2 regions of the Arthrobacter sp. zg-Y1110 genome follow, and region 2 is predicted to be linked to the other one. Evidence: riboswitches for the same ligand, from Rfam matches in the RefSeq annotation. Region 2 holds a riboswitch; the other holds the start of a gene.
The links. Region 2 has a riboswitch for cyclic di-AMP ahead of N2K99_RS02790 (M23 family metallopeptidase). Riboswitches for the same ligand answer to the same signal wherever they lie in the genome.
Positions count from the first base shown of each region.

Region 1 (9,144 bases), 1.1 Mb from region 2:
GTACCGAACTTGGCATCGTCTTCCAGCAGGCGAACCTGCTTCCTTCCCTCACGGCCGTGGAGCAGCTCGTCATCACTGACCGGCTGCGCGGCAGGGCCGGGAAGGAATCCGAGTCCCGGGCACGGGAGCTCCTGGAACTCGTGGGGCTGTCCCAATCCGTCGCGGCCCGCCGTCCCCACCAGCTCTCCGGTGGACAGCGTCAGCGGGTCAACATTGCCCGTGCCCTCATGGGCAGTCCGTCGCTGCTGCTGGTGGACGAACCCACCGCCGCGCTGGACCACGACCGGTCCGAGGCGATTGTCCGCCTATTGGTTGCCGTGACACGCGAATTCGACCTGGGTACGGTGATGGTGACCCACGATACCGAGTTCGTACCCCTGACCGATGACGTGGCGGCCATGCGGGACGGCAGGCTCATTGAACACGACCCCGCAGCCTAGTCCTTTCGACGGGCGCGGCTGGGCTGGACCCGCGGCGGCTCCCCCGGCATCTTCGGATAGTCCGGCGGGAAGGGCAGTTCGCCCAGCCCGTTGGCCAGGTCCCGTTCCCACCAGCCCAGCAGGACATCGATGGACCCCGGCCGGGCGGACATCTCCGCCCAGGGATCCCCGACGGTGCGCAGCCGCTCCGGAACTGTCTGCATAGTGAAGTCCGCAGGATGCACCCGTTCCAGCTCGTCCCAGGTGATCGGGCAGGAGACGGGTGCGTTCGGGAGCGCCCGCGGGCTGTACGCGCCGGCCATGGTCCGGTCGCGGTTGGCCTGGTTGAAGTCCACGAACACCCGTGTGCCGCGTTCTTCCTTCCACCAGGCCGTGGTCACCTGGTCCGGCATCCGGCGCTCCACCTCCCGGGCTGCGGCAATCACGGCATGCCGGACGTCCAGGAATTCACGCTCCGGACGGATGGGCGCGAAGAGGTGGATGCCCCGGTTGCCCGAAGTCTTGATGTAGGCGTCCAACCCGGCCTCGGCAAGGATGGACCGCAGTTCCTGGGCCGGACGCACGGCGTCGTCGAAATCCGTGCCCGGCTGCGGATCCAGGTCAATGCGCAGCTGGTCCGGGTTGTCCGTGTTCTCCGCCCGCGACGGCCAGGGATGGAACACCACCGTGTTCATCTGCGCCGCCCACACCGCGGCGGCAGGCTCATCCAGCACCACCTGCGGGTGTGAACGGGCGCTCGGGTATTTCACGGTGACGGCACGCATCCAGTCCGGCATTCCGCGCGGCGGATTCTTGGAGAAGAACACCTCTCCGCCGATGCCCTCCGGGAAGCGCTCCAGCGAGACGGGCCGGCCGCCGTTGGCCCGGATGAACGCCTCACCCACCTCCGCGAAATAGCGGGCCAGATCCAGTTTCGTGATTCCGGGATCCGGCCAGATGACCCGCCCGGGACTGGAGATGCGGACCTGCCGCTCCCCCTCCGGACCGGGAACGGCCAAGGTGGTTTCCTCGCGTGCCATCGTTCTGCTTTCCCTCATTGGACAGTGTGGGAAAGAGGTTACCGTGTCAGGCGGCAGGCTTCCCCCGCACCGGTTCCACCGGTGCGCCGGGCCGGTAATTCTTTCGTCCATGGACAAAGCGGTAGAGCACCGTGGAGGCCAGCAGGACGGCGGCCAGCACCCAGTACATGCCGTGGAATCCCATCAGTGGCAGGAGCATGCCCAGAAGCAGCGGGCCAAGGCCCACACCGGCGTCCATCAGGATGAAGAACGTGGACGTCGCCAGGCCGATCCGGGCCGCCGGTGCCGTTGTCACGGCAATCGCCTGGGCACACGGCATCAGTGCACCGAAGCCGAAGCCCACAAACACGCCGGCCAGGGCCATCACCGTGTCATTTGGGGCGTAGGCCAGCAGCGCCAGGCCGACGGCGAAGGACACCAGGGTGGGGTACACCACGGCATTGTCACCGTGCCGGTCCTGGATGCGCCCCACAAACAACCGCGAAACCAGCACCACGCACGCATAGACCACAAAGAAGAGGCTGGCGCCGAGCACCAGGCCTTCCGTCTGGGCATAGGAGTTAAGGAAGGAGAGGATGCCGGCATATGCCGCGCCGGCAATGAACATCACCGATGCAATGGCCAGTGCCGACGGATCAATGATGTCCGTGAGGTGCATCCGCCACTTGTTCTCCTGTTCTTCGGCGGTCGGTGTGCGTTCCGGCAGGGACAGCACCAGGGACAACGCGAGTGCGACGGCGGCGCAGCCGGCAGCAAACAGGAACAGGGCGCGGTAACTGACGGACTCCGCCAGGAACACGGCCAGGAACGGGCCTACTGCCGTAGCCATCGTGGTGGAGATACCGAAGTAGCCGGTACCCTCGCCGCGCCGGTGGACCGGAATCAGTCCCATGACCGAGGCGGAAATACTCGTGCTGGCCGCTCCGAATGCCATGCCGTGCAGGATCCGGACGGTCAGGAGCAGTGCCAGGTTGGACGCGGGGATGTACAGCAGCGATGCGACCACGAACACCGCGAGGCTGGTCACCAGCAGCCGGCGCCGCCCCACGAAGTCCAGGAACTTCCCGGCGAAAACCCGTGCCGCCAACGCACCGAGGACGAAGGATCCGGAAGCAAATCCGGCGGTGCTGTCGGATGCGGAGAACTCCTGAACCGTGTAGAGCGCCATGGTGGTCATCAACAGATAAAACACCAGTGAGATAAAGAGATTCGTGATGATCGCCAGCACAAATCCCCTGGTCCATAATTTCGAACCGCTGCCAGCCACTGCATACTCCTGTTTGCTCGGAACAAGCGACCGATATTGGAAGGTCGCCTAACAACCTTACCCGCCGCCGTCGTCGGTCGGGAAGCAAATTTCAGTGATCCCGGCCACTTTTACCCCACACGGTGGTGCAGTCGTGACCGATGGGAAAACTTCAGCCACTCCCGTATCGGAGGGTGGAATTCTTCGAGCGCGGATCGGGTGGCCGGGACGCCGATTCCGAGGCAGTGGTACGGCTGTTACTGAAGGGATCACACCCGTAACACCTACCTCGACGCCTGGGGTTACCCCGCCACTCGGACGCGAGAAAAGCCCTGTTAAGATTGAGACTGAAGCTAGCCGGTGTGGCCGCAGAGGCAGATTTCGGGTAGCATATCGCGCCCCCGATCACACGCCTGAGAGAAGCAGATCACACAATGGTTATCCAACCGTAACTATCTTGTACGGTTATTCCCATGCCGCTTTCTGATGCGGCTCCCCCGGGCTTGTTACCTAGCTCTGCCGCTGGTCCCGGGGTCCACAGAACGCACAACCACGGCAGAGGCGGGGGAACCATTTATGGGTTCCTTGAATCCTTGGGGTTAAGTCTCCGGTTTCACCGGCGGCCGGGTGTCTCCCATCCGAATCCGACAGCTCACCTCGCAGGTATCGGGAGAGGTTATTACATGACTTTCAACAAGACTCGTGGACGCCACCGCGCCGAGACCATCGTCGTTGCCGGCCGTGGACGGACCATCGGCAGCGCCGCTGCCGTAGTCGTCGCAGGTTCCGGCCTGATGCTCAGCATGGCCGCACCGGCCTCCGCCGGAGTTGTCGCCAATGACAACTACACCCCGTCGCAGGCCGTTGCACCGGCCGCCCCGGTAGCAGCCGCCCCCGTTGCAGCCGCACCGGTAGCTGCCCCCGCAGCTGCTGCCACCACCCACACCGTTGTTTCCGGTGACACCCTGGGCCAGATCTCCGCCGCTTACGGCGTTGGCCTGGACTCCGTCCTGGCGCTGAACGGCCTGTCCCTGGCATCGATCATCTACCCCGGCGATGTCATCACCGTTGCCGGCGAAGCCGCTCCGGCCATTGCTGCCGAACCCGTTGCGTCCTACGCCGCTCCGGCTGCAGCACCGGCAGCAGCAGCACCGGTTGAGCCCGCCAATACCGGCGTGGTCACCACCCAGTCCACCAACATCACGCCGGCTGCAGCAACCCCCGCAGCCAGCGGCACCAACGCCATCATGCTGGCTTCGGCACAGTCGCAGCTGGGCGCAGCCCAGGACTGCACCGTCCTGGTTGAGGTTGCCCTGCGCGCCGCAGGCCACAGCGTGGGGGACCTTGCTCCCGCACAGCTGGCCGCCTACGGCACCCAGGTCTCCACCCCGGAGCCCGGTGACATGGTCTACTACGCCGACGGCGGCATGGGCCTGGCCCACATTGCCATCTACATCGGCAACGGCGAAGCCATCCACAGCGGCTGGAACGGCAACCAGACCGTAGTCCAGTCCGTCAACGTCGGCTCCGGCCCCGTGTTCTACCGCGCATAAGGCTTCCCAGCCACACCGCGCAAGATGAGCGTCCGTCCCGCAAGGGCCGGGCGCTCATTGCGTTAAGCGGTCAGGACCTGCCACCGGTTGCATCAGGGCACAAACCGGTAGCCCATGCCGTGTTCAGTGAGCAGGTGCTCCGGAGCCGCAGGGTCACGCTCCAGTTTCCGCCGCAGCTGTCCGATGTACAGCCGCAGGTAGCCCGAGTCCGTGGTGCCCGGGCCCCAGACGTTCGTGAGCAGGGCCTGTTGGGTGACCAGCATGCCCGGATGGGCAAGCAGTTCGGACAGGAACCGCCACTCGGTAGGCGTCAGGCGGATGTCCGAGCCGTCGTCGACCCGCGCGATGCGCCGCGCGGCCAGGTCCACCCGCACGGTCCCGAACGTGATCTCGCTGGGGCCCGCAGCCGCGGGCGACCGGCGGGAAAGCGCCCGGATCCGGGCCAGCAGTTCCTCGGTGGAAAAGGGCTTGGTGACGTAGTCATCCGCCCCCAGGTCCAGCGCCCGCACCTTGTCCGCCGGATCGATCCGGCCCGAGACCACCAGGATGGGCACGGCACTCCAGCCGCGGACGGCTTCAATGACTTCCATGCCGCTCACCCCCGGCATGCCCAGATCCAGCACCAGCAGGTCCGGATGGGTGTCCACCGCCTTCCGGATGGCGGCACTGCCGCTTTCCGCTGTCACTACCTCATATCCGTACGCGCTCAGCGTGATGCGCAGCGCGCGGAGGATCTGCACGTCGTCGTCGGCGACCAGGATCTTCATCCGGCCACCGCCGGAGTGGAGATCCCTGCCGCATGGGTACCGCGTTCAGCGGCAGGCAGCGAGAGGACCATGGTCAGACCGCCGCCGGGGGTGTCTTCGGTTTCCAGCGTTCCGCCCATTCCTTCAGTGAATCCCTTGGCCAAGGCCAGTCCCAGGCCCAGGCCGGTTGAGTTATCCGTGTCCCCCAGCCGCTGGAAGGGGACGAAGATTTCTCCCCGCCGCTGCTCCGGGACACCGGGTCCCGAGTCTATGACGCGGATTTCCACCCGGCCGGCAAACTCGCTGACGGACAGGACACATTTCGTTTCCGCCGGGCTGAAGCGCACCGCATTGGCCAGCAGGTTGACCAGCACACGCTGCAGGAGCACCGGATCGGCCAGGACCACGCGCGGCGCGGAGGGGATTTCCAGTTCCACGTCCGCCGGTCCCAATTCAAGTTCCTCGAGCGCCGGCAGCACCGCATCCGCGACATTCAGCGGCTCCAGGCTCACGCCGACGACGCCGGCCTGCAGCCTGCTCACATCCAGCAGGCTGGTGACGAGTCCGGAAAGGGAGGCCAGGGATTCCTCGGCGGTGGCGAGGAGTTCGCTGCGGTCCTGCTCGGACCAGGTGACGTCCGTTGCCCGCAGCCCGGTAACGGCGGCGGTCGCTGCGGTCAGCGGCCGCCGCAGGTCATGCCCGACGGCGGCCAGCAGCGCCGTGCGGACCTTGTCCGCCTCGGCCAGCGAGCCGAGTCCCCTGGCGGTTTCGGTCAGTTCGCGGTGTTCCAGTGCCGCCTCCAACTGGGCGGTGATGACCGCCAGCAGGCGCCGGTCCGACGCAGCCAGTTCGCGCCCCCATAGATCCAAGGAGCACCGCTCCCCCACCGGCAGGCGGGTGAACGCCGGATCTTCGGGTGAGGCGGAAGCCGGCCACTCGCCCTCGGAGTACAGGTCTTCATCCTCGCAACGCATCCGTGCGGCGCTCACGTTGAAGGCTTCACGGGTGCGGCTGACCAGTGCGGCAAGGGCATCTTCCCCGCGCAGCACGCTGCCGGCCACCGATGCGAGCAGCTCGGATTCCGACGCCGAACGCCGGGCGGTGCGCGCCCGCCGGGCGGCGGCATCCACCACATAACTGACGAGCAGCGCGTTCACTACGTAGAGCCCCAGTGCCAGCATGTGCGACGGCGTGGCCACGGTAACGGTGTACAGCGGTTGGATGAAGAAGAAGTCCAGGGTCAGGCCCGAGAGCAAGGCCGCGAACAGGGCCGGCCAGATGCCGCCGATCAGGGCCACGAGGATGACCAGCAGCTGGTAGCTCAGCACGTCGCCGGTGATGGTTTCGGCGCTCCGGAGCGAAACCAGGCCTGCCGTCAGCAGCGGACCGCCCACAATGGCGAAGGCGAAGCCCAGCAGGCGCCGACGCATCGAGAGGGCGCCCCCGAAGTGCGGCAGCACCAAGGTCCGGGCAGCCGCCGAGTGGGAGACCATATGCACGTCGATGTCCCCGGACTCCCGGATAACCGTGGCGCCGATGCCCTGTCCGGACAGCAGTGCTGCGATCCGGGGACGGCGGCTGACCCCCACCACCAGCTGCGTGGCGTTGACGCCCCGGGCAAAGTCAACCAGTGCCCGCGGAACATCGTTGCCCACCACCTGGTGGAACGTGCCGCCGAGCTTCTCCACCAGGAGCCGCTGCGCGGCCAGTTCTGCCGGTTCCGGCCCGCGCAGTCCGTCGGCCCCGGAAACGTGGACGGCCAGCAGCTTTCCCCCGGCGGACCGGGCTGCAATCCGTGCCCCGCGGCGCAGCAGGGTGCGCCCTTCGGCGCCGCCGGTGAGCGCCACCACCACCCGCTCCCGGGCCTCCCATTTGCGGCTGATGCCGTGCTCTTCACGGTAGCGGTTCAGAGCCGAATCCACCTCGTCCGCCAGCCACAGCAGGGCCAGTTCGCGCAGGGCCGTCAGGTTTCCGAGGCGGAAATAGTTGGACAGGGCTGCGTCCACCCGTTCTTCCGGATAAATGACGCCGTCGGCCAGGCGTCCGCGCAGCGACTGGGGAGTGAGGTCCACCAGTTCCACCTGTTCGGCTCCGCGCAGGACGGCGTCCGGTACGGTTTCGGCCTGCAGGGTGCCGGTGATCTGCTCGATCACATCGTTGAGGGAGTCGATGTGCTGGATGTTCACGGTGGACAGGACGTTGATCCCTGCGTCGAGCAGGGCCTGCACGTCCTGCCACCGCTTTTCGTTCTTCAGTCCGGGCACGTTGGTATGGGCCAGTTCATCCACCAGCGCGTATTCCGGCGCCCGCGCCAGGACGGCGTCCAGGTCCAGCTCCGTGAGTTCCAGCCCGCGGTGGCTGAGGGCGGCACGCGGGACCGTCTCCAGCCCCTCGGCCAGGGCAGCTGTCGCGGCGCGGCCGTGGGTTTCCACCAGCGCGACGACGACGTCGGATCCCTCATCCCGGAGGCGGCGCCCCTCTTCAAGCATGGCGTAGGTCTTGCCCACGCCGGGCGCCGCCCCCAGAAATACCCTCAGTTGTCCTCGCGTCATGGACTAAGTGTCCAGCTCCGCCAGCGAAATGTTCAAAAGCAACACGTTGACGGTACTGCTGCCCAGGACTCCGGCGAACGGGGCCTGCGTGGCGTCGTCCACCAGGGCAGAGACCTGCACCGGATCCAGGCCGCGTTCGGCCGCCACCCGGTCCACCTGCATCCGGGCGTACTCGGGGCTGATGTGCGGATCCAGCCCGGACCCCGATGCCGTGACCGCCTCGGCGGGAACATCCTCCGGCGCCACCGACTCCAGCTCCGCGACGGCTGCCCGCCGCTCGGCCACGGCAGCCGCGAGGTCCTCGTTCAGCGGACCGAGGTTGGAACCGCTGGAGGCACCGCCGTCGTACCCGTCCCCCGCGGCGGACGGCCGGGACTGGAACCATTCGGGCAGGGCAGCGCCGTCGGCGTCAGTGAACGACTGGCCGATCAGCTTCGAGCCCACCTCGTTGCCGCCGCTGCTGACCATCGAGCCGTTGGCCCGGCCGTGCAGCGCGGCCTGGCCGACACCCGTCACCACCAACGGGTACACAACGCCGAGGAAAAGCGTGAGCACCGCCAGGGCGCGGAGGGAGACGCCAAGCTGGCGCATGCTGCTGCGGACGGGGTTCATTTCCTGCTCCTAGTAAGGGGGATGCTGCGGATGGTGCGGATGAGGGGCGCCATGTCAGAAGCCCGGGATGAGGCTGATCAGCAGGTCAATGAGCTTGATGCCGATGAACGGCGCAATCACGCCGCCCACTCCGTAGATCAGCAGGTTGCGGCTGAGGATCGAGGAGGATCCGGCAGCCCGGTACTTCACCCCGCGCAGCGCCAGCGGAATCAGTGCCACGATGATCACCGCGTTGAAGATCACCGCGGAGAGGATGGCCGAGGCCGGAGAGTGGAGCTGCATCAGGTTCAGCGCGGCAAGGCCGGGGAAAATCCCCACGAACATCGCCGGGATGATGGCGAAGTACTTGGCAATGTCGTTGGCGATCGAGAAGGTGGTCAGGGCGCCGCGGGTAATAAGCAGCTGCTTGCCGATCCCGACAATGTCAATCAGTTTGGTGGGGTCCGAGTCCAGGTCCACCATGTTGCCGGCTTCCTTGGCCGCGGAAGTGCCCGTGTTCATGGCCACGCCGACGTCGGCCTGGGCCAGTGCCGGGGCGTCATTGGTACCGTCGCCCGTCATGGCCACCAGATGCCCGCCCGCCTGTTCGCGGCGGATCAGGGCCATCTTGTCCTCGGGGGTGGCTTCGGCCAGGAAGTCGTCCACGCCTGCCTCGGCGGCAATGGCCTTCGCGGTGTACGGATTGTCGCCGGTGATCATCACGGTGCGGATGCCCATGGCCCGCAGCTGGGTGAAGCGTTCCTTCAGGCCCTCCTTGACCACGTCCTTCAGGTGGATCACACCGAGCACCCGGGTGCCGCCGTCGGCGTCCCGAACCGCCACCAGCAGCGGAGTGCCGCCGCCGGTGGAGATCTTCTTCACCTGGTCCTCGACGGCAATCAGGACGTCGACGTCGATGCCGCCGGATTCCGCCGTCCAGTCCAGGATGGCGGAGGAAGCACCCTTGCGGATCTTCGCCCCGTCGGGGAAGTCCATG
Region 1 covers NZ_CP104272.1:1,713,861-1,723,004, reverse strand. The annotation lists gene N2K99_RS08035 (ABC transporter ATP-binding protein) at 1-440, shown strand, start outside; gene ligD (non-homologous end-joining DNA ligase) at 437-1,459, opposite strand; gene N2K99_RS08025 (MFS transporter) at 1,506-2,687, opposite strand; cyclic di-AMP (ydaO/yuaA leader) riboswitch at 3,241-3,385, shown strand; gene N2K99_RS08020 (LysM peptidoglycan-binding domain-containing protein) at 3,389-4,258, shown strand; gene N2K99_RS08015 (response regulator) at 4,351-5,025, opposite strand; gene N2K99_RS08010 (ATP-binding protein) at 5,022-7,556, opposite strand; gene kdpC (potassium-transporting ATPase subunit KdpC) at 7,560-8,168, opposite strand; gene kdpB (potassium-transporting ATPase subunit KdpB) at 8,223-9,144, opposite strand, start outside.
Region 1: it holds a riboswitch for cyclic di-AMP, as region 2 does, so the genes downstream of both, N2K99_RS08020 (LysM peptidoglycan-binding domain-containing protein) here and N2K99_RS02790 (M23 family metallopeptidase) in region 2, are expected to answer to the same signal.

Region 2 (9,144 bases):
ACCGCTTTCGCCAACGGCACATCGGATTGTCTATGCAAGAGTAGAACGCGATCGCGTTCTTGGCCATTTATGCCGGTGGTGCAGGGGCTCGGCCCCGGCCCGCAGCACCCCGCCTGGCTCCGTGCCCGGGCTGCGGCTTAACCAGGCAAGGCCCCTCCCGAAGGAGGGGCCTTGCCATGGATGCTGTACCGGGAGCTGCCTAGCCGCCTACGCGGATGTAGACGCCGCCGGAGCCGAGCTCGGCCGGAGCCACAACGGTGGATCCACCGTTGAAACCGCCGTGCACTGCCTGTCCGCCGCCCACGTACACGGCGATGTGGGCCATGCCCATCCCGCCGTCTGCGTAGTAGATAAGGTCACCGGGGATGGCCTCAGCTGCGCTCACCGTCCGTCCAAGGGTGAGGTAGCTTGCAGGCCAGCCGTGGTGGTTGATTCCGGCCGCGGCCAGCGCGTTGGTGACCAACCGGGTGCAGTCCTGGCCGATGCCCAGCTGCGCGTAGGCAGCGGCTGCAATGGTGGATGCTACGCCGGAAGGGGCGCTCTGCGCGGGCTGCGCAGGTGCCGGCGTGCTAAGGGTGGTGGCCTGAGCAGCAGGAACCGTGTTGGCAGCAGCACGCGTGCCGGCAGCGACGGCAGCCGGTTTCGGAGCCGCAGCGGCAGCAGGTGCTTCGGCAACCGGGGCTACAGGTTCCGCCACGGGTGCCGGGGTGGTGCCGGCGATGCTGTCGCGTTCGAACGAAACCGTCGCGTTTTCGGAGACCTGGAGGATCTTGACCGAGGAAAGATCCAGGGTGCTCGTCTGGACGTCGCGCATGGCGTCCGCCCCGGAGGCATTGGCCGCGACACCGGTGGTCAGTACCAGCCCGGAGGCTGCCGCGATCACGGCGGCCTGGCGGCCCACCGTTCCGGCGTTGGCACTGACGGCGCCGGCAAGGGCGTTCAGCGTAGTGGTGCGTTCCACCGGCGCCCGGTGGCGGGCGCGCTCAATTGTCGAGGTCATGATTTTCTCCGCGTCTCGTATTCCGGTTAGCTGACGCGGACGAAGCTGACGCCGCCCAGGTCCGAGAGGGCATGCAGGCCGGTGTTCAGGCCGTTCAGGCCGCCGCTGATGACCTGGCCGTTGCCGACGTAGATCGCAACGTGGCCGCCGTTGACCACAAGGTCACCGGGAGCCGGAGTGGAAACCTGGGGACCGAACTGCAGGAACTGCATCGGGCCAAGGTCGCCGACGGCCTTGCCGACGGAGCGCAGGGCGTTCTCGACCATGGCGGTGCAATCCTGTGCCACACCGATCTGGCCGTAGGCGGAAGCAACCAGGCCAGCTGCGATGTTGCCGGAAGCCGGTGCTTCGACCGGAGCCGACATGGAGGAGGCTGGCTTTACGGCGGCACCGGAGGCTGCCGGGGCGGCGGTGCGGGCAGCTGCGGCATTCTTGGTGGCTGCTGCCTGGGTTGCTGCTGCGGCCTGCGAGGCTGCGAGCTCTTCTGCTGCCTGGGCTGCGGCCTCTTCGGCTGCAACCTGTGCGCGGTATTCGGCGCCGGAAGTGGAGCTGGGGGCAACCAGGGGAAGCTCGAACGGTGCGTTGGCGGGGGCGGTAACGCTGCCGGCCACGATGTTCAGGGGGGTTGCTGCGAGTGCCTGGCGGTCCGTGCTTACGGAAGCCTGTGCAGGAAGTCCGGCAGCCAGCACGAGGCCGGATGCTGCAACTACGACGGCGGCCTGGCGGCCTACGGTTCCGGCGTTGCTGCTGACTGCCTTGGAAAGTGCAGTGATCGGGTTGGTCTGTACGGTGGCAGCGCGACGGCGGCCATGAGCGTTTGATGACACAAGTTTGCCTCTCCCAATTGCCTACGAGGTGAGCTGTCGGATTCGGATGGGAGTCACCCGGTTGCCCGGCCAATGGCCTTTTGCAACTTAACCCCAAGGGTTTCTTTCGAAACCCGAAATTGGTTCCCCCGCCTCTGCCATGCGATTCTGCGAACGGACTTCAAACAGTGGCAGAGCTAGGCGATCTGTTCGAAGGTGCCCCACCTTTGGCGAATCGGGCACGAGGATGAGCGTACAGCAACATTTGAGGTATGTCACGTTCCGATCACGAAACGATATTCAACTGGTTACAACCAATTGATTTAAGCGCTTACAACCAATTCAGCGGGTCCACTACTTCGCCGTTAACCATGACCTCGAAATGCAGGTGGCAGCCGGTTGAGGAACCGGTTGTACCGCTCGCGCCGACCAGGAATCCGCGCTCGACTTCAGCGCCCACGGTGACGGCAATATTGGAAAGGTGGTTGTACGTGGTCTGGACTCCGTTGCCGTGATCAACCACAACGCGGTTGCCGCCGCCGTAGGGATGCCAGCCGGCGAAGACCACGGTGCCGGATGCCGCAGCATTGACCGCCGTACCGCAGGCAGCGGCGAAGTCCTGTCCGTTATGCATCTCGCCGTGCTGCCCGGTGATGGGGCTGACCCGGTGGCCGAACCCGGAGGTCTGCACCAAAGATGAGTCCAGGGGCGTGGACAGCGTGCCCTTGGCTGCAGCAGGGACCGCATGCGAGCCGGCGGCAACCGTGATGGCGGCCAGCTTGGCGTCCGGGTCGTATTTGCTGCTCAGCCCGGCCCGGGCGAATCCGATATCAGCGTTCGGGTCGGCCGAGACAGGCGCGTCGACCGCCACCGGCTCGTGCTGGACCGGATCGTCGGCTGCCGCATGCGTGGGCATGGCGGCCGTAAGGATCAGGCCCGACGTGGCAGCGGTAATAGCCACCTTCTGGGCGGCACCGCCCACGGACACGGACTTTGTTTCGGCGCGCCGGCGGCCTGACGGTGAGGCGTTGCGCGGGCGCGCAGGTGCAATAGGAGCTGACGCGCGGCGCCGGCCCGAAGCAGCATGCTTCGACAAGTTTTTCCCTCTCATGGATCGCCTGCGAAGTTAGCTGTCGGATTCGAGTAGAGAAACTCGGCCTTTCCGGAAAAGGCGGGCATCACCTGCAACTATGCAGGAAATGCAGCCGGCTCCCGAAAGGCTTCACCCCAAGGCAGCAATGCTGCCGGAAAGTGGGTCCTCCGCCCCTGCCTGGACGAGTTTAGTGCTCCGGTCCGCTGGCAGGGCTCGGCGGACGGACCGGATAACGATGGTGTTTCAGCGTCGGAACTCACTATAGGGTAAATGTCACAAAAGTGACCATTCCGTTACCCAACTGGGGAAACAAAGACGTGGGATGCCACTTCCGTAGGCAGTTCCAAGGCACCCTCGATGCCCGGAACACGCACGGAAATATAACCGCCTACAACTTCTGCAGTGATCTGCGCTCCGGGCCGCAGCCCCGCTTCGTCCAGCTGGGTAAGCAGTTCGGGTTCCACCTGGATGGGTTCCGCCAGCCGGACCAGCCGAAGCTTGGTCCCCGGCTCGGCCGACGCGACAGTGGACACCAGATCGACGACGCCGGCGATGAACACTTCCGCTGCCACCCCGCCGATCCCCTCGAGGCCGGGAATGGGATTGCCGTAGGGCGATTCCGTGGGGCGGCCCAGCAGCTCATACAGGCGCCGTTCCACACGCTCGCTCATCACGTGTTCCCAGCGGCAGGCTTCGTCATGGACGTAGGCCCAGTCAAGTCCGATGACGTCCGCAAGGAGCCGTTCGGCCAGGCGGTGCTTGCGCATGACCTCGGTGGCCCGGCGCCGGCCCAGTTCCGTCAGTTCCAGCCGACGCGTCCCGGCAACCACCACGAGCCCGTCACGTTCCATTCGCCCGATGGTCTGGGAAACCGTGGGCCCGGAGTGGCGCAGCCGTTCGGCAATGCGTGCACGGAGGGCAACGATGTTCTCTTCTTCCAGTTCCAGGATGGTCCTGAGATACATCTCAGTGGTGTCAATGAGATCCGTCATGACGGGCCGCTCCTAGCAAGGGAGGAAGAGAGGCAGCGCACCGCTGCCCCGGGGGTGTACGCCAACACGTTAGCCTATCCGCCGGACCGCCCGATAATTGCGCGGCACCGGGCACAGTCTCTGGTGGCGGGCGTCATACATCGCGGGCTCCCGAGCCTGTACGGCAGAATGGAAGTGCATATCCGCCACTGTCGAAACCCGCTTGGAGCGTCACACCATGGGCGATACCGCCGCACTGAAAATTCCCGCTGGGCTCCTCCCGAAGGACGGCCGATTTGGTGCCGGTCCTTCCAAGGTACGCCCGGAACAGATGTCCGCACTCGCAGCAGCGGGAGCCAACCTGCTCGGCACCTCCCACCGGCAGGCTCCGGTACGGAACCTCGTGGGCAGCGTCCGTGAAGGCCTCATGGAGTTGTTCTCGGCGCCCGAGGGTTACGAGGTTGTCCTGGGCGTGGGCGGTTCCACCGCGTTCTGGGACATCGCGGCCTTCGGCCTGGTCCAGGAGAAGGCCCAGCACCTTTCCTTCGGTGAATTCGGCTCAAAGTTTGCGGCAGCCACCAACAAGGCTCCGTTCCTCGCGGCATCCAGCATCATCACCTCCAACCCCGGCACGCGCCCCGAGCCTGCGGCGGAGGCCGGCGTCGACGTTTATGCCTGGCCCCAGAATGAGACCTCCACCGGCGTGGCTGCCCCCGTCCGGCGGGTGGAAGGCGCCGACGCCGGCTCCTTGGTCCTGATCGATGCCACCTCTGCTGCGGGCGGCCTGGATGTGGACCTGGCGCAGGCCGATGTCTATTACTTTGCACCGCAGAAGAACTTCGCTTCCGACGGCGGCCTGTGGCTGGGCATGTTCTCTCCGGCTGCGCTGGAACGGGCGGCCCGGATCAATGCCGGGGACCGCTGGATCCCGGATTTCCTGAACCTGCAGACCGCCATCGACAACTCGAGGCTGAACCAGACCTACAACACGCCGTCGTTGTCTACGCTGGTGACCCTTAACGCGCAGATCGAATGGCTCAACGCCAACGGCGGACTTGGCTTCGCCGCGGGCCGGACCGCGGAGTCGGCGGGGCGGATCTATTCGTGGGCCGAGAAGTCCTCCGTGGCCACTCCGTTCGTAACCCGCGCCGAGGACCGCTCCAATGTGATTGCCACGATCGATTTCGACGCGGGCATCGACGCCGCGGCAATAGCCAAGACCCTGCGCGCCAACGGCGTGGTGGACGTGGAGCCCTACCGCAAGCTCGGCCGCAACCAGCTGCGGATTGCCACCTTCGTGGCCATCGAGCCCGACGACGTCAGCGCCCTGCTGGAGTGCATCGATTTTGTGATCGAGAATTCCTGACCCGCAAGGCCGCCCCACGATAGGGGCCGCGGCAGGACCCGGACGCTAGGCGTTGTCCGGGTCCTGCTGCTTTTCCGGAGTGTCCGTGGTCATGCTCAGCCTGCGCGGCAGGCTCCGGTCATAGTGGAAACGCATGCCGTAGGTGCGCCAGGCCCAGACGAAACCGATCGCGGCGGCCAGCAGGCCGGAAGCTGCGGCAACGCCCAGGCTCCAGCGGGGACCGAAGGAGTTCGAGACCCAACCCACCACCGGGGCGCCCAGCGGCGTGCCGCCCATAAAGATGGCGAAGTACAAGGCCATGACCCGCCCGCGCATGATCTGGGCCGTGGTGGTCTGGACATACGCGTTGGCGCTGGTCATCAGGGTCAGGGCAAACAGGCCCACGGGGACCAGCGAGACGGCGAACAGGATCAGGCTGGGTGCCATGGCGGACAGGATGCAGGCCAGGCCAAAGGCTCCGGCCGCACCGAAGACAAAGCGCAGGCGGGGCCGGTCCCGCCGCGCGGACAGCAGGGCGCCGGCGACGGATCCGATGGCCATCACCGAATTCAGGACGCCGAAAATGCCGGCGTCCCGGCCGAACTCGGTGCGTGCCATGGCTGCTATATAGACAGCGAAATTCATGCCGAAGGTCCCCACGATAAAGATCGCGAGCATCACCATGATCAGGTCCGGCCGGTGCCGCACGTAGGCAAGTCCGGCCCGGATGCGGCCCTTCCCCGGCGGCGCCTTGGGCAACACGCGCAGCTCGCCGGCACGCATTTTCAGCAGCGCAATCACCATGGCGCCGAACGTCACGGCGTTGAGGACGAAGACCAGGCCCGGGCCCACGGCCACGGTCAGGAGACCGGCGACGGCGGGGCCAATCATCCGTGCCCCGTTAAAGGAGGCACTGTTGAGGGCGACGGCGTTGGGCAGGTCCCGCTCGGAAACCACCTCAGAGACGAAGGCCTGGCGTGCCGGCCCGTCGACGGCCGACACCACACCCAGCGCCAGCGCGAAGGCGTAGACGTGCCACAGCTCGGCATGCCCGGAGAGCACCAGGAGCCCCAGTGCCAGGCCCAGGCCGCCCATGCTGACCTGCGTGAGCAGGAGGACCTTGCGGCGGTTGTACGTGTCGGCGATCAGGCCTGACCACGGGGCCAGCAGCAGCTGCGGGCCCAGCTGCAGCGCCATAACGATTCCCATGGCCGCCGCGTCCTGATCGGTCAGGATGTCGTAGACAAGCCAGTCCTGCGCGGTGCGCTGCATCCAGGTGCCGATGTTCGACACCAGGGCGCCGATAAACCAGATGCGGTAGTTGAAAATGCGAAGGGAACGGAACATCAGTCCAGCCCCCCCTTGGGGATAGTGAACCTTGTTGCCGCAACCGTCACGGGATTATTCGTCCTCCTGGGCACCTGTCGCTTCGGCGTGCTGTTCGCCGGCATGGTTCTCGCCAGCCTCGTCCTGCTGCCCGTTATCGTCCCGGCCAGCCTGTTCGGCCTCGGCCTGTTCCTGATCAGCCTGTTCCTGCGCCCGCTGTTCCTGGGCCTGCTGTTCCTGTTCGGCAGCAATGTCTTCCGGACGCAGCCGGTCGGACCAAGGCACCCACTCGGGAGCCAGCAGGGCTTCGTCCGAGGGGAGCAGGCCCACTTCGGACACCGTTACCTTCTTGCTCCGGGGCATACGGGCAACCGTGGCGTACCAGTACCACCCGCGGTAGCCGGGACGGAGGGAAGAGAACCGGTGCGTCACCACCCGTTCGGCGTCGGCCGCAGCACCCAGGTAGTTGCCTACTTCGTCTTCGGATACCACTTCCAGCAGTCCGGCGCGGGCTTCGGCCACGGCGGCCGCGAGCACGGCGTCGGGCTTTCCCGGCCGCCGCGGGGCGCGCTTGCGAACCGCCGGAGCAGCAGCGGCGTCGGTGTCGGGTTCAGGGGACGAGTCGGGAGAGGGAATTTCCGGTCTCATAGTCAATTCAGTGCACTTACCTTATATATCCAGATCATCGGCAACGGCCCGCAGGACGGCAGCTACCTTGGATGCGTGCTTCTTATCCGGGTAGCGGCCGCGCCGCAGTCCGTTGGAAATACCGTCCAGCAGCTTGATCAGGTCCTCGGTGATCACGGCCATGTCTTCGGCATCCTTGCGGGTTGCCCTGGCTACCGACGGCGGGGCCTCGAGAATGCGGGCGGATAGGGCCTGCGGTCCGCGACGTCCGTCCGCAACACCGAATTCCATGCGGGTGCCGGGCTTGACCTCGCTGACTCCCGCAGGCAGGGCCGAAGCATGCAGGAAGACTTCCTGCCCATCGTCCGTGGCCAGAAACCCAAAACCCTTACCAGTGTCGAACCATTTGACCTTGCCGATGGGCACTTCGGTTACCTCGTTCTTAGTTTAATTGCAGCAGGACACCTGCCGCAGGAATAGTCGTGACCCGCGTTGGCCAGCCAGGCCCGAAGCGGCGCCGGAGTACCTTTGGAGATACTACGGGGAAGTCTGTTCCCTTTAGAATATCCCGACACGGGAATGGGGCACCAAGGTCTCCCCTTTGTCCCCCAGTTTTCCGCTGTTAGCGTTAATTACCATGAGCAACACCCCACCGGAGAAGGTCCGGGTCCCCGCGGCACGCGCAGAGAAGCAGTTTCCGGCACCCCACACCCCGCCGGATCCCCAAGTCCCTCCCCGCAACTCTCCGCTCCGCCGGTTTGCCGCCGTCCTTGCGGCCCTGCTGGCCCTGTTCGGACTGGGCACGCTCGCCGCGGTACTGGCCCTCTACCTCGGGAGCCAGGCAGTGGCGCCTTGGCTCATTGCCGCATCCCTCTACGCACTCCCCCTCGCGTTCCTGCTTATGGCGGGCTTGGTGATCGACGGAATCAGGCGGCGGCGCCGGGGCTGATCGGTCCGTTTTTCTCCCCACTCAGGTAACGTGGTTTTGATGTCCGCGATTCGAGCCCTGGCCGAAGATTTAGCAGCACGCAGTGATGACCAACTGCGTGAATTGCTCGCGGCCCGGCCCGATTTGGCGCTCCCCGCCGTCCCGGATTTCCAGGCTCTGGCTGCGCGTGCTTCCACACGCGTCAGCGTCCAGCGGATCCTCGAAAAACTGACGGCACCGCAGCTGCAGGTCCTGGAAGCGGTGGACCTGACCACCAACGAAGATTCCCAGCTCAGCACCACCGCCTCATGGTTGAAAACAACAATCTCGGGCTCAACCATCAAGTCCCTCGATGCGATCCTGGGCCACCTGCATTCCCTGGCCCTGCTGCGGCGGGCCAAGCCGCACCCCGGAGCGCCGAAAGCTGATGCCTCCCGCCGGTTCTATCTACCCGTCTCGGTCCTTGGGGAGGCGCTGGGGGCCTACCCCGCCGGGCTGGGCAGGCCGTATTCCACCCTGGCGGCGCAGCATCCGGAGTTCGGGCAACGCCTGGTCGGCATCGTCGAGGGGCTGCGCAGCAGCGGACTGCCCATAGAGAAGGCCGACACCCCCGCCACCGCCGCCCATTCCCTGCATCATCTGGTCTCTGATCCTGCAGGCTGGGCGACGCTCATGGAGGGCGCTCCGCCGCAGACAGCAGACCTGCTTCGCCGGTTCAAGTATTCACCGGTGGGCACCATCCCCAAGAAAGCCGCCCTGGGACGGGCCGTCCTGGACAACCCCTCCCCCACCCCGGTGGAGTGGCTCGTGGCCCGCGGCCTCCTGGTCCCTTTGGATGCGCTTCACGTGGAACTTCCGCGGCCGGTGGGTCAGGCCTCCCGCGGCCATGTAATCGTCGCGGACTTCCAGTTGGAAGCACCCCGGCCGGTTCCCCGCAACGTCGCCCGCAACCTGCGGGACAACGCCGCGTTTGGAGCGGTGGCCGAAACCCTGCGGCTGGTAACGGAACTGCTGGCGCTTGCGGCCGAAAACCCGATCGGGACGCTCC
Region 2 covers NZ_CP104272.1:570,083-579,226, reverse strand. The annotation lists gene N2K99_RS02800 (NlpC/P60 family protein) at 200-1,000, opposite strand; gene N2K99_RS02795 (NlpC/P60 family protein) at 1,027-1,827, opposite strand; cyclic di-AMP (ydaO/yuaA leader) riboswitch at 1,831-1,989, opposite strand; gene N2K99_RS02790 (M23 family metallopeptidase) at 2,138-2,902, opposite strand; cyclic di-AMP (ydaO/yuaA leader) riboswitch at 2,906-3,102, opposite strand; gene N2K99_RS02785 (metal-dependent transcriptional regulator) at 3,193-3,891, opposite strand; gene serC (phosphoserine transaminase) at 4,109-5,236, shown strand; gene N2K99_RS02775 (MFS transporter) at 5,282-6,562, opposite strand; gene N2K99_RS02770 (DUF3027 domain-containing protein) at 6,617-7,189, opposite strand; gene N2K99_RS02765 (cold-shock protein) at 7,211-7,594, opposite strand; gene N2K99_RS02760 (hypothetical protein) at 7,806-8,117, shown strand; gene N2K99_RS02755 (helicase-associated domain-containing protein) at 8,157-9,144, shown strand, end outside.